Regions from separate parts of the Shewanella sp. NKUCC05_KAH genome, predicted to be linked through region 2. Evidence: predicted binding sites of a transcription regulator. Region 2 holds the regulator's gene; the other holds the start of a gene.

Region 1 (7,420 bases), on a different contig from region 2:
CCCATCTCTCGACTCAAACGTCTAACTACATCATTAAGCTCATGGGCCTGCTGTCTAACAGGCCTAGGGCGCCAATCCTGCCGCCTCAACTCGTCGAGTATGGCACCGCGAATACGTTGCCCTGCGAAGGAAATAAATCCATTATCCAGCTCGCCAGGATACCGACGTGATGACTCAAGCAAGGCCATCATGCCAATTTGCTCCATATCCTCGAGGGATAACATCACGCCGCAGTGACTGCGCATCTGCGAGACTATACGTTTGATTAATGGCAAGTATTGTCGAATAATCTGTTGTTCAGATTGACGCTCTTCGACTGGATAATCACAGGTTTGTTGATATGCGAGTTGGCCTGCTGCTGTCATGATAAGGCCTCTTACTGGATCACCATGCGAGTAAAGAGTACTTCATCAATATCTGACGGTAATTGGTTATCTGACAGCACTTTAACCATCAATATCAACGCCTCTGATTGTAAACTGTCAAGCTGATCTAAGTGGTTCAACTGCTCAAATGTTTTACGTGAGAACATCTTCATCATAGCGTTTCGTATAAGTGGATCTGACTCCAGCAACACCGTTTTCATATTGGGATTACGGCTTTTTAATGACATTTCAAGCAGCATGTAATGGGGATACTTATCCCCAGGAATCGATATGACAAACTTTTCTAAGGGGTAAAACTTTGCCACAGGTACAGGTTCGACTTCGGGTTCCGATGCAAAAAGCTCTGCGAGCTTCCAATCTCCACTACTTGTCCCAATCCAAAATGCACCTGCGGTCGAACTAATGAGCACAAGTAACGCTAAAATTACCTTTACTAAACGAGATTTTAAAATTGCCATGAAACGACTCCGGCACCTAAGCCAATAAATCTAATTGGGATTTCTCTCTCGCCATCACATCGACTACATTATCCGTTGTAGTTTCAGCCGCTATCGACGAGGAGAATAATGCAGTTTCCTGTTGATGCTGTTGCGATTCTCCTTGGCCAATATCGACATCAATTTGACCGCCATGATCCATTGCCAAATCCACTCTCAAACGATCTAAACCATTGAGTAATGCATCTCGAATTGCCGGATTTACTGCATGCATTTGCACCTGTAAACGATCGCCCTCTAAACGAATATTGAGCTCAATCTTGCCGAGTTCTGGCGGATCTAACCTTAATTCGGCTTTCTTAATGTGTTGATCGACTTGGAAACGAAGATGCTCTCTTAAGGGAGTAAGGATCTCCTGAGAGTGCTGCGCTAAAGAAGCCATGGGAGTGAGAGATACAGGGCCCCATTGAGTAGCACTTGCAGCCTGCGTACCCGCAACCTGCTGAGATCCTATCGCATTTATATCTTTAACTTCATGCCCCCTAAGTTCTGCCAACACACGCTGAAACACTGACGAGTCAGATTTCAAATGCTCAAAATCCCCAGAGAAAGTTGCCAGCGTTGAATCCTGCGTAAATACGCCGCTCATTTTCAAGGATTCGCCACTCATGCCCACAGGCTGAGTACGACTTCCTGTAAGAGCCATAGATGAGGTCATCCCTGAGCTAAATAGGATTCCTCGTTGCTCTGTGGCTGAGAGCCCAATTAAAGACGCAGGAGTTCGACCTATCGGATCCGCTTTAACAGTTTCCGCAGGAAAAATCACAGGAACAAACGGCGCGACAGCAGTCGGTGAAACGAGACTAGCCTGAGGCGTGGCGGCTAAGCCATCTTGAATAATAGGCGCTGAGTTGATCTCAGTATTTAACAGTGGCTGAGACAATACTGGTACAACAGGAACAAAAGATACTGAGTCAGATAAATTGCTATTAAAATATTGATTTGAAAGAGTATCAACATCTCTTTCTAAAGTATGTTCGGCATTCTGAGTCCACAGAGCTCCCTCTAACGGGAGAGGTGCTGCAGACAATCCGACTGGCAACCCCAACAAGGTAAATGACTCTGATTTATCTTGATCAACTGCACTTGCCACTTTAGTCGTCAAGCTGGTATTTGTGCCAACAGGACGAGTTGAAAGAAGATCAGATATCATCCAAAGCTCCACTTACTTGTGTTAATTGATAGGCGGCTAAACCTGGTTGTTGCGCCTTAAAGCGGCCCATTTCAGCAGCTAATTCATCACGAGCCAAGATCAACTCTTGTAGCACTTGGGAATGAACCCGCTTTAATTCTGCACGTGCTAATTTCTGCTCAATATCATGAGCCTCACCAGCCTGTTGCAGTGCTTTGATCAAAGCGATGTTCACTTTTCGGACGCTTTCCCAATCCTGAGCATCTGCATATTGGCGTAAAGCATTCGCAAAACGCGCCCACTGCTTAATTGAGATTTGTCCATCCTTCTCTGACATTCGTAATCACCTGAGTCACTGGAACTAGCGCTTCAGCACTGTTTTCGACACTGGCGCTGACAAGCTGACGGCTACAAAAGTCATAGAGACGATGTAAACTCACGGCAACCTCACCACCATTTTCAAGGTCAAGCATAGAGTCCAAGCCATGCACGATATTAAGGCACTTATGGATACTCATTCCTTTCGCCTCAAACCTTTGGTATTCCATATGGCCAGCGGTCCGCTCTAGTTCTTCCAATAAACCATCAAGTAACATACGCACCATGTCATGGGTTGTTGCTGCCGCTACTTGTGCATCTAAAGCGGTTTGCTTGTAGGCATTAAATGGATCGTACTCATTTAACATTTTTTACTGCTTCCTATGAAAACAACTGACTTGCGGAATTAAACTGATTAATGGTGGATTCCATTGCCGTAAACTGGGTTAAATAAATCTGATACTTTTGATTCATTTGATAATCATGGCGCGCCATACTGTCATTCACACTTTTAATCTGCTTATTTAGCGCTTCCTGCTTTTGATCGATATAGCCATTGAACTGTGTAAAAGGTTTTAGGGTCTTTTCTATGCTTTTGATATAACTGTCAGGACCAGTAAACATGGCTTGTACTTTTTCTGGATCACTTTTAAAGCTATCGGTCAGCTTAGCATCATCAATTTTTAGTTTTCCGTCTCGTCCAATCTCAATCCCGATATCAGACAAACGCATGCCGTTAGCAGCCGTTGCAAATACAGAATCACGTAATTTAGACTGGAGAAGGCGAATAGAGGTATCCCCCTTCAACACACCAATTTGCGCTTCACTCACTGCAGTGGTTTTGTCTTCCTTATCTTTATCGGAAGAGCCAGAGTCAGAGGTCTTAACGCCCATAGAACGAGTTAATTGATTAATTTGCGTCATTAAAGAATTAAATGAATCGACAAAATCCTTAACCGCTTTCTTATTCGCTTCAAAATCGTCTGTGACTTTAATCATGCTGCTTTCACCAGCCGCATGCACCTTGACTAATTCGAGGCTGACACCATCAACAACATTTTCTAGATAGTTACTACTGCTGGTAATACTGATACCGTTTAATGTGAGTTCCGCATCTTGTGCTGCACGACGTTCTGTCATGCCCCAATCGGCACCGTTAAACTCTACCTTCACTTGATTCGCGACACCCGATTCCTTTGAAGACAGCATAAATTCGATTTGGTTACCTGTGCGCACTAATGACGCTTGTACACCAGGATTACCCACTTGTTTATTGATCACATCGCGTAACTGAGACACAGAAATAGCCGCACCGCCATTAACCGTTGCCAAATCAATTTCCATACGCTTAGTCGGATCACTACCGACTTGAATACTGATAATGCCCGACGTTGGCAACAATTCACTTTCAGAGGAATAGGCTTTAGTCAGTTGATGCGCTTGCGCAAGTTTATGCACACTCAAATCATAGTTGCCCTTAGGCGCATCAGATTTAACTGTCGCGGTCGCATTCTCGCCCGTAACCGTAGCAATTTTGCCTTTAGCTGCATCGCCACCCATTTCACTCAGCTTAGTGGCCATCTTCTTCATATTATTTTCGAGCAATGTATAGGCATCTAACTGTGTTTTGCTGGCAGTTAGCTTGCCTTTGTAAAGCGTATCTTTACCTGCGCGGTCTGCGCCAATCAGTTGCTGAGCAAATTGTGCTGCATTCATACCTGAAATCATGACTACCTCCACTCGTTCTAGAGCAAAACGCATGCCAAAAACAAGTCACTGTTTTTAAAGAAAATTAAATAATTAACTGGCCCAAACACAGCTAAATACTTCCGCATGAACACTTAAACAGGAAAACCATCTTCCACTTTGTGTTATCGAAAATTACCCACTAAAACATGAACCTTATAGGTTTCAATCTCGGGTTTAGCGACTACCGACCAATACATAAACCGTGGCTAAAATAAAAATGCCAGTCAGCGCAACTAACTGGCATTTTAGCCGTGACCAATAACATCACTTGCCCAATAGCATTAACGCAATAGACCCATGACTAAACCCGTGTTCTGGTTAGCTGAAGACAGTACCGTTGTACCCGCCTGAACTAATAATTGATTACGTGTCATATTGGCAGATTCAACCGCGAAATCGGCATCCATAATACGGCCGGCAGCGGCTTTAGTATTTTCAGTTACGCTGGCAAGGTTAGCCGCAGTATGGCCAAGACGGTTAATGTTGGCACCTAAGGTTGAACGTTCTGTCCCCACTTTCGCCAAGAAGGTATCAACAGCCCCGATAGCCGTATTGGCGGCTGCAGAAGTCAACAAATCACCAGTAACTGTCTTATCAATAGCACCTAAGGTAACTGACATTTGCTCTGCTCCATCCGAGCCAATCTGAAAGGTCACACCTTTGACGAGTACACCATCAGTAGCATCTTTAAATAAGTTATTACCCGCATAGGTTGTATTTTCTACAATCCGGGTAATTTCTGCATTTAATTGCTTAAATTCATCATCCAACGCTTTTAAATCTGCTGTAGAGTTAACGCCGTTTGATGCTTGAGTCGCCAATTCTTTCTGGCGGTTAGCAATAGTCGTTAATTCTTCTAACGCACCATCAGCGGTTTGCAGCATAGAGGTCGCATCAGAAATATTGCGTGAAGCCGTTTCCATGCCCTTTACGTTAGCACTCATGCGGTTAGCAATTTGCAAACCCGCTGCATCATCAGATGCGCTATTGATACGTAAACCCGTCGACAAACGCTCCATAGCATTAGTTAATAGATTATTGCTTTTATTAACAGCACCTTGTGCAACAATTGACGCGTAATTAGTGTGAACACCTAACATATCAGCTCTCCTAGAAAAAACAGTTATCTTGGCTATGCCTGAATCCCGGTATAGCTCCATAACTAAGTAAGGCGACAGCAACAGCGCAAAACTAAAACTTATTTAAAAATAGATGGGATCACCTCTATAAAAACAGACTTAAATGGCATCCACAAAACGCCATAAAAAATGCCAGCAAGCTAAGCTTACTGGCACTTAAAACTAACTCAACTCGGCGTAATTAACGCAGTAGCCCCATCACTAAACCTGTATTTTGGTTAGCAGAAGACAGTACCGTTGTACCCGCTTGAACTAATAATTGATTGCGGGTCATATTGGCAGATTCAACCGCGAAATCGGCATCCATAATACGTCCAGCGGCAGCTTTGGTATTTTCAGTCACACTGGCAAGGTTAGCTGCAGTATGTCCAAGACGGTTAATGTTGGCGCCTAGTGTAGAACGTTCTGTACCGACTGCTGCGATGAAAGTATCAACAAGGGCAATTGCCGCATTCGCGCCAGTAGTTAAATCACCAGCCGCCAGCGCAGCATCATCTATGGCTGTTGTTGTAACAACCAATTTTTCACCCGTTCCGGCACCAATTTGGAAGGTAACACCAGCCTCCAACTTGGTGAATAAGTTATTACCGGCATAAGTTGTATTATCGAGAATACGGGTAATTTCGGTGTTTAATTGAGTAAACTCATCATTCAGAGCCGTTAAATCATCAGCAGAGTTCACACCGTTTGCCGCTTGAGTGGCGAGTTCTTTCTGGCGATTAGCAATGGTCGTTAATTCTTCTAACGCACCATCAGCAGTTTGTAGCATAGAGGTCGCATCAGAAATATTACGTGAAGCGGTTTCCATACCTTTAACGTTAGCGCTCATGCGGTTAGCAATTTGCAAACCAGCAGCATCATCAGATGCGCTATTGATACGTAAACCTGTCGATAAACGCTCCATTGCATTAGTCAATAGGTTATTGCTTTTGTTAACAGCACCTTGAGCAACGATTGAAGCGTAATTAGTGTGAACACCTAACATATGTAGTTCTCCATTAAATAACGAGCATTTGGGTTAGACCTGAGTTCAGGCATAACTAACTAAAGCGACTACACAAGCCCACAACTAAAATCGATATTTAAAAAATAGAGTGTATAGCACTGTAAAAACTAGACTGAAATGGCATGCACACCATAAAAAAATGCCAGCAAGCTAAGCTTACTGGCATTAAAACTAACACTGACTAATTGAATAACATTAGCGCAGTAAGCCCATCACTAAACCCGTATTTTGGTTAGCTGAAGACAGTACCGTTGTACCTGCTTGAACTAATAATTGATTGCGGGTCATATTGGCAGATTCAACCGCAAAGTCGGCATCCATAATACGGCCTGCAGCGGCTTTAGTGTTTTCGGTAACGCTCGCTAAGTTAGCGGCAGTATGGCCAAGACGGTTAATGTTGGCACCTAAGGTAGAACGCTCAGTACCCACAGCGGCTAAGAAGGTATCCACAAGGGCAATCGCAGCATTGGCGGTACCACCTGTTAAAGTACCTGCGACAGTTTTAGGAATTGCGCCTAATTTAACATCCATTGTTTCCGTTGTTCCGGCGCCAATTTGAAATTTCACGCCCGTACCAGAGGTCAATACACCAGTATCGAATAATTTATTACCGGCATAAGTAGTATTTTCTACAATACGCGTTATTTCGGCGTTCAATTGCGTGAACTCATCATTTAATGCCGTTAAATCAGCCGCAGAGTTAACGCCGTTAGAGGCTTGAGTAGCCAATTCTTTCTGGCGATTAGCAATGGTCGTTAATTCTTCTAACGCACCATCAGCGGTTTGTAGCATAGAGGTCGCATCAGAAATATTGCGTGAAGCCGTTTCCATACCTTTTACGTTAGCGCTCATGCGGTTAGCAATTTGCAGACCAGCAGCATCATCAGATGCACTATTAATACGTAAACCAGTCGACAAACGCTCCATAGCATTAGTTAAAAGGTTATTGCTTTTATTTACAGCACCCTGCGCAACGATTGAAGCGTAATTAGTATGAACACCTAACATAGTAGTTCTCCAGAAAATAACGATTGTTTTGGTTAGGCCTGAATCCAGGCATAACTCATTAAGGCGACATGAAAAGCTCATCACTGAAGCCAAATAGCTTATTTTCAAAAATTAAATAATCACACTTAGGGTTTGCTTCAAAAATTAGAGCAGCAGAGCGCTAACCTGTTCGCGGTTCGTATTTC
Region 2 (7,420 bases):
TGGTATCTTCACCGATGGTGATTTACGCCGCGTTATTGATGCAGAAGTGAATTTACGCACGACGCCCATTGCCGATGTGATGACCCGTAACTGCGTCACGATCACGGATAATGTATTGGCCGCCCAAGCGCTGCAAGTGATGGACTCAAAAAACATCAACGGATTAATTGTTATTGATAAAGACCGCCATCCTATCGGCGCTCTTAACATGCTAGACATGGTTAAAGCAGGAGTCATTTAATGCCACAGCAAGGATTTTACGGCCCAATCAGTGATGATGTGTGGCAACGCGCGCAAAAGATTAAACTGTTAATCTGTGACGTCGATGGGGTGTTTTCCGACGGCCGTATTTACTTGAGCAATAGCGGCGAAGAGCTCAAAGCCTTCCATACCCGTGACGGTTATGGCGTGCGCTCACTCCTCACCAGCGGTTTCAACCTCGCCGTGATCACAGGACGTCAATCCAAAATCGTTGAAAACCGTATGACAGCCCTTGGTGTTACCCATATTTACCAAGGCGTAGACAATAAGTTCGAGCCCTATGAAGCATTGCTCGCACTTTATGGTGTCACCCCAGAAGAAGTGGCTTATATCGGTGATGATATTGTCGATCTCCCCGTGATGAATGTCGTCGGTTTAGCGGTCAGTGTTGCTGACGGCCACCCCTATGTACGCCAACACGCCCATTTTGTGACTACGCTCAATGGTGGCCACGGTGCACTGCGTGAACTCACAGATCTGTTACTCCTAAGTCAAAATAAATTCACTTCGGCCCATGGAATGAGTATATGAGTCGTGTGACACTCGCGATTATCGCTTTTTTTGGAACCGCACTAGCGCTTTACTGGCAGGTCCAGAACAAACACAGCGGTGATTCCGATAACAGAGTAAAAGATCAAAATACCCCAGATTTCATCGTTGAAGATCTGCGCAGTGTTGAGTTCAATGAGCAAGGACTAGTGAATAGCCGTGTGACGGCGAAACACATGGAACATTATGATTCAACGAATCAAACTTTCTTTACTCAACCTGTTTATCTTGTTTATCCAGACCAAGGTAAAGCACAATGGCAACTCAGGGCAGATCAGGGCAAGCTAAACAAGGAAACTGGCAAGGTTGTATTAGAAAATAATGTTATTATCGATGCCATTAGCCCAGAAGAACCGATTCAGACCTTGTCCACCAGTTATCTGGAACTCGATCTCAACACTATGATAATGACCTCTGACCGTACCATTTACGTCACAGGGAAAGATTTTAATATTCAAGGCCAAGGCCTTTATGCCGACCTCAACGCGCAAGAAGTGCAATTGACCAGTCAGGTAGTAGGAACATATGAAGCAAAATAACGTATTACTTGCCAGCCTAATGCTAATTATGAGCATGAGTGCTTTCGCGAAAGTGGGCGACTTAAAGCAAGAAGTCAAAATTAAAGCTGTGAGCCAAACTGCGGATATCAAAAACAACCAGATCATCTTCTTTGGTCCAGTTGAAGTTACCCAAGGCTCAATAAAAATCCAAGCAAATGAACTGCGTGCATTTTCCGCTGAAGGTGAAAATAGCAAAACTTTGGTCGCCACAGGCAACCCTGCTACGTATAGCCAGATATTAGACGATGGCCGTCCTGCATCGGCTAGCGCGAAAGAAATTCGTTACGATATGGCAAGCCGCACCTTAACTCTGAAAGGTATGGCGTCATTAGATCAAGCGGGTAGCCAAGTTACAGGCAATTTAATCCGCTATAACATGATTCAACAGAAATTGATGGCCGAGAGTACTGGCAGTGGTGACGATCGCGTGATCACTATTATTCAGCCAGAAAACTATCAAGATGATGCCAAATCAGATGCTCCAGCGGATAAACCTGTAAAAAAGCAGGACTCTAAATGACCCAAATCACCTTAAGAGCACAAAATCTGGCGAAAAGTTACAAGAGTCGCCAAGTGGTTAAAGACGTCAGTCTGACGGTAAAAACCGGTCAAGTCGTTGGCCTACTCGGTCCAAACGGTGCAGGTAAAACCACGACCTTTTACATGGTTGTCGGGCTAGTGAAGAGCGATAAGGGACATATCTTTATCGACGATGATGATTTAACCGCAGATCCTATGCATCTGCGTGCCCGCAAAGGCATAGGTTACTTACCGCAGGAAGCCAGTATCTTTCGTAAGCTAACTGTTCATGACAACATCATGGCCGTACTGCAAACTCGTAAAGAACTTAAAAACGAAGAACGAGAAGAAGAACTAGAACATCTGCTCGAAGAGTTTCATATCACCCACATCCGTGACAGCCAAGGCATGTCATTGTCGGGTGGCGAACGTCGTCGCGTCGAAATTGCGCGAGCTTTAGCCGCTAATCCTAAGTTCATTTTGCTCGATGAACCGTTTGCAGGCGTCGATCCTATTTCGGTTATCGACATCAAGAAGATTATCGAACAACTCAAAAGTCGCGGCCTTGGCGTACTGATCACAGACCATAATGTCCGCGAGACATTAGATGTATGTGAACATGCTTATATTGTGAGTCACGGAAACCTGATTGCCGAAGGAACTCCAGCAGAGATCTTAGACAATCAGCAAGTTAGGGCTGTGTACTTAGGTGAACAATTCAGGCTATAGTTAATCGAGCGAAGCCAATGGAGGCAATTTATACCGCCATTGGGCTTCACTCAAGATAATAATAAGCGACCTCATCCAACAATAATAACGTAGGGATCAGCGGTAACATGAAAGCGTCACTCCAGCTCAAACTGGGTCAACAGTTAACCATGACGCCACAACTACAACAGGCTATACGTCTGTTGCAACTGTCGTCATTAGAACTGCAGCAAGAGATCCAGCAAGCATTAGATTCTAATCCCCTTCTCGAGCTGGAAGAGGATCAATTCGACGCCACTAAAACCCCTGTAAACCAAACGCTATCCGATACGGATTTCAGTGAATCTAGCACTCTGCCACCAGAAAAAGACAGCTCCACCATAGACACGGCAGAGTCGCTAACCAAAGAATCCATGCCCGATGAGCTCCCCATGGACACCACATGGGATGAAGTGTTTACCGCCTCCCCAAACTCAGGCCCCGGCGGCAGTCGTGAAGACGATATGCCCTTCCAAGGCGAGACCAGTGAAGGTTTGTACGAACACTTAGAATGGCAAAAAAACCTCACGCCGTTTTCTGAAACCGATTTAGCCATTGCCACCGCCATTATTGATGCAATCGACGATCAGGGCTATCTCACCCAAAGCACTGAAGAAATTCTCGAAGCCATGGGCAATCCTGAAGTTGAGCTTGACGAAGTCGAAGCCGTACTCAAGCGCATTCAGCATTTTGATCCCATAGGCGTTGCCGCCCGCGATTTAAGTGAATGCCTGCTGATCCAACTGTCGCATTTCGCCGCTGATACTCCCAACCTAGAAAACGCCCGTATGCTGATCAAAGATCATTTAGATCTGATCGCCGCCCGTGATTTTAGGTTGTTGATGCGTAAGACTAAATTAAAAGAAGATGAATTAAGGGATGGTATAGCACTCATCCAAACCCTCAATCCTCGCCCAGGTTTGTTGATCACGCCCAATAATGACGAATACGTTATCCCAGATGTGTCTGTGTCGAAGAAAAATGGCCGCTGGGTCGTTGAGCTTAATCCTGACTGCATGCCCAAAATCAATGTAAATCAACATTATGCTTCTATGGCACGCAGCACAAAAAACCAAGCCGATAGCCAATTTATTCGCGGCCATCTGCAAGAGGCTAAATGGTTTATTAAGAGTCTAGAAAGCCGTAACGACACTTTGCTTAAAGTTGCTAATTGCATAGTGCAATATCAGCAAGGTTTCTTTGAGTATGGTGAAGAAGCCATGAAGCCTATGGTGCTTAACGATATTGCTGAAGCGGTAGAAATGCATGAGTCCACCATCTCACGGGTCACAACTCAAAAATACATGCATACCCCTAAGGGACTTTTTGAACTAAAATACTTCTTCTCTAGCCACGTCGGGACTGACGATGGTGGTGAGTGCTCATCCACAGCAATCAGAGCCTTTATAAAGAAACTGGTGGCAGCGGAAAACCAGAAAAAACCATTAAGCGATAGTAAGATGGCTCAACTTCTGGCAGAACAAGGGATCAACGTAGCCCGCAGAACCATTGCGAAGTACCGAGAGGCTATGCTTATTCCACCTTCTAATCAGCGTAAAAGTTTATAACCTACAGTGGATATCGGAGGACGTTTCTATGCAAATAAACCTAAGTGGGCACCATATCGAAATTACCGAATCGTTACGTGCATATGTAGAAGAAAAGTTTTCAAAACTTGAACGCCATTTCGAACAGATCAATAATGTGCACGTTGTGCTCAATGTTGAGAAAATGCAACAGATTGCCGAAGCGAGAATAAACCTCATAGGTGGTGAAGTTTTTGCTACTTCAGAGCATGCTGACATGTATGCCGCTATAGACGCCCTGATTGACAAGCTTGACCGTCAGGTTATTAAACACAAAGAGAAGTTAACAAAACACTAATAATGGAACTTTGTACCATACTGCGGCCGGAGTGCACTACCTGCGCCACTCCGGGCAGCAAGAAAAAGGTACTGGAACTCATCAGCGACTTAGTCGCTGCCCAGTACCCGACCCTCTCATCTCAAGAGATATTCGAAAGCCTAGTGGCGCGCGAAAAGATGGGGAGCACAGGTATAGGTAACGGCATCGCCATTCCACATGGTCGACTAGCCGATATAGATCAGCCCATTGCCATACTCATTAAGTGTGAAGAGCCGATAGCATTTGATGCTATCGATAAGCAACCTGTTGATATTTTATTTGCACTACTGGTGCCTGCAGACCAATGTCAGCAGCACTTAAGTACCTTGTCTTGCATGGCCGAAAAGCTGAGCGACAAGCAAATATTAAAGCAATTACGCAAGACGCATGATGAAACGGAACTCTATCAGGTAATCACTGGATGAAACTGGTCATAGTGTCGGGCCGCTCAGGCTCAGGCAAATCTGTCGCCCTTAGGGTACTCGAAGATCTCGGCTATTATTGTGTCGATAACCTTCCCTTGCCATTGATTGGCAGTTTGCTTGAGCAACTCAAAGGCAGTAACGATCTCGTCGCCATCAGTGTCGACGTGCGTAACATGCCTGAGCAGGATAAGGTCTTAGTAAAACAACTCGCTAGCCTACCTCCAGATACTGAGTTAACGAGCTTCTTCCTTAACTCCAGCGATAAAATTCTGCTCAAGCGTTACAGCGAAACCCGCCGTTTGCATCCTTTGTCGAAGAGCCGAGTCTCTTTGCAAGAAGCGATAAAGCTGGAGGGGAAACTGCTCGAGCCTATGTCAAAACTGGTCGATCACTACATAGATACGTCGAATTTGAATATCTATGATTTAAGCGACCAAGTCCGACAAATTCTCCTTGGTAGTGTCGATAAAGAACTCGTGATCAACTTCGAGTCCTTTGGCTTTAAGCACGGAATGCCCACCGAAGCCGACTTTATGTTCGATGTACGCTTTCTACCTAATCCCCACTGGGAGCTGGCGCTGCGGCCATTGACTGGTTTAGATGAACCCGTAGCTGAGTTCTTAAATCGCCAACCACTGGTCAATAAGTTCATCTGGCAAATCGAAAATTTACTGGAGACTTGGCTGCCGCACCTTGAGCGTAACAATCGCAGTTATTTAACTGTGGCCATTGGCTGCACAGGTGGACAGCACAGATCGGTTTACGTCGCAGAGCAATTGGCCAAACGCTTTAGTAACGGTAAACATAAAGTGTATGCCCGTCATCGAGAGCTCAACAATGCCAAAGCTTGAACGTCAGATAACTATCTGTAATAAGCTCGGTTTACATGCCCGTGCCGCCACTAAGTTGGTGGTACTGGCTTCCGAGTTTGATGCGACCATCACCTTAATCCAAGGCGATAAACAAGCATCGGCCGCCAGTGTGCTTGGCTTGCTGATGCTTGAAACTGGTATGGGTAAAACCATTAAGCTGATCGCCGAAGGCCCAGATGCAGAGCCGGCTCTCGATGCCATTTGTGCCTTAATCGACGCTAAGTTTGACGAAGCCTGTTAGTTTCACTTCACACTAAGCACTTCATCGTTAGTTTCACTTCATGTCTAGTTTAAAAAACTTGTCATTCAGACATGGCAAAACATTTGTCGCTCGACGATACAAGCTACTGGCGATTACACTAGCGGTCATTGCGCTGGCCTTACCTTAGCCGCCTTAATCTGTGTCATCGACTGACGCTTAGTCACCGCTAAATCCTAGCCTAACACCAAGATCTCAAACCAATTTGCCGCACAATGGAGGACAAATGCCCGTAGATAATGCAGAAAACGATCACACCGGACATAGTCTTGACCAGTTAAACCAAGCGCTTAGCAGCGGCATGTTTGTACACGTGCGTAATATGCTGCAAAAAATGGCCGCCTCAGATATCGCGCTGATCTTAGAATCATCACCGCCAAATGCCAGACAAGTACTGTGGCAGCTCATCGATCAGGAACAAATAGGCGACATACTCGATGAGTTGAGTGAAGAACTCAAAGACCCACTGATCCGCAGCATGAGCCCTGAGCGAGTCGCGAAAGCGACAGCAAGCATGGACACCGACGATCTCGCCTATATTCTGCGAAGTCTTCCCGACGCCGTTTACAAACAAGTGTTGCAGTCGATGACGGAGCAAAATCGCCTGAGGGTAGAACAAGCCCTATCTTATCCAGATGAGACCGCCGGCAGCTTGATGAATACAGATACAGTCACCTTAAGACCCGATGTGAATATCGATGTGGTGCTGCGCTATCTTCGGCAAAGGGGCAACCTACCCGACACCACAGATACCTTATATGTGGTCGACAAACAGGACAAAGTCCTTGGCGGGGTTAGGCTGGCAGATCTGCTGACTTGCGCGCCAAGCACCACAATTCGCAATATCATGGATCCCAATATTCAAAGTATTCCGGTGAGCATGTCCGACAGCGAAGTCGCGCAGAAATTCGAACGCAATGACTGGGTATCGGCACCTGTCGTCGACTGTGATGGTAAGCTGCTCGGACGTATCACAATCGATGACGTAGTCGATGTTATCCGCGAAGATGCTGAACATTCCATGATGGGTATGGCGGGGATGGACGGAGATGAAGATACTTTTGGTCCTGTGCTAAAAAGTACCCTACGTCGCTCGCTCTGGCTCACTATAAACTTATTCGCCGCCCTGCTTGCCTCGTCGGTCAGCAATATGTTTGAAGGCACTATTGAGCAATTTGCCACTATCGCCATCCTAATGACGATTGTCCCTAGCATGGGCGGTGTTGCCGGTAATCAGACCTTAGCGCTCGTGATCCGCGGTATTGCTTTAGGCCATATCGGCCAAAGCAACGCTCGCTGGCTTATCGGTAAAGAGCTATCGAT

The links. The regulator sigma-54, encoded in region 2, starts transcription at its own class of promoters, with help from an activator protein. The targets are predictions, from matches to a motif close to GTTGGCACGNNNNTNGNNT.
Region 1: fliD (flagellar filament capping protein FliD) is a predicted target of sigma-54. The motif match lies at 4,082-4,100, and genes of this name have one in related genera.

Annotation. Positions count from the first base shown of each region.
Region 1 covers NZ_JAHKQZ010000021.1:41,839-49,258, reverse strand. The annotation lists gene KO533_RS17930 (RNA polymerase sigma factor FliA) at 1-365, opposite strand, end outside; gene KO533_RS17925 (flagellar basal body-associated FliL family protein) at 377-844, opposite strand; gene KO533_RS17920 (flagellar hook-length control protein FliK) at 861-2,036, opposite strand; gene KO533_RS17915 (hypothetical protein) at 2,026-2,352, opposite strand; gene fliS (flagellar export chaperone FliS) at 2,321-2,701, opposite strand; gene fliD (flagellar filament capping protein FliD) at 2,715-4,061, opposite strand; gene KO533_RS17900 (flagellin) at 4,364-5,182, opposite strand; gene KO533_RS17895 (flagellin) at 5,403-6,206, opposite strand; gene KO533_RS17890 (flagellin) at 6,423-7,235, opposite strand; gene KO533_RS17885 (hypothetical protein) at 7,380-7,420, opposite strand, start outside.
Region 2 covers NZ_JAHKQZ010000030.1:10,258-17,677, reverse strand. The annotation lists gene KO533_RS20870 (KpsF/GutQ family sugar-phosphate isomerase) at 1-241, shown strand, start outside; gene kdsC (3-deoxy-manno-octulosonate-8-phosphatase KdsC) at 241-792, shown strand; gene lptC (LPS export ABC transporter periplasmic protein LptC) at 789-1,349, shown strand; gene lptA (lipopolysaccharide transport periplasmic protein LptA) at 1,336-1,890, shown strand; gene lptB (LPS export ABC transporter ATP-binding protein) at 1,887-2,618, shown strand; gene KO533_RS20845 (RNA polymerase factor sigma-54) at 2,726-4,204, shown strand; gene hpf (ribosome hibernation promoting factor) at 4,233-4,520, shown strand; gene ptsN (PTS IIA-like nitrogen regulatory protein PtsN) at 4,523-4,966, shown strand; gene rapZ (RNase adapter RapZ) at 4,963-5,817, shown strand; gene KO533_RS20825 (HPr family phosphocarrier protein) at 5,804-6,079, shown strand; gene mgtE (magnesium transporter) at 6,324-7,420, shown strand, end outside.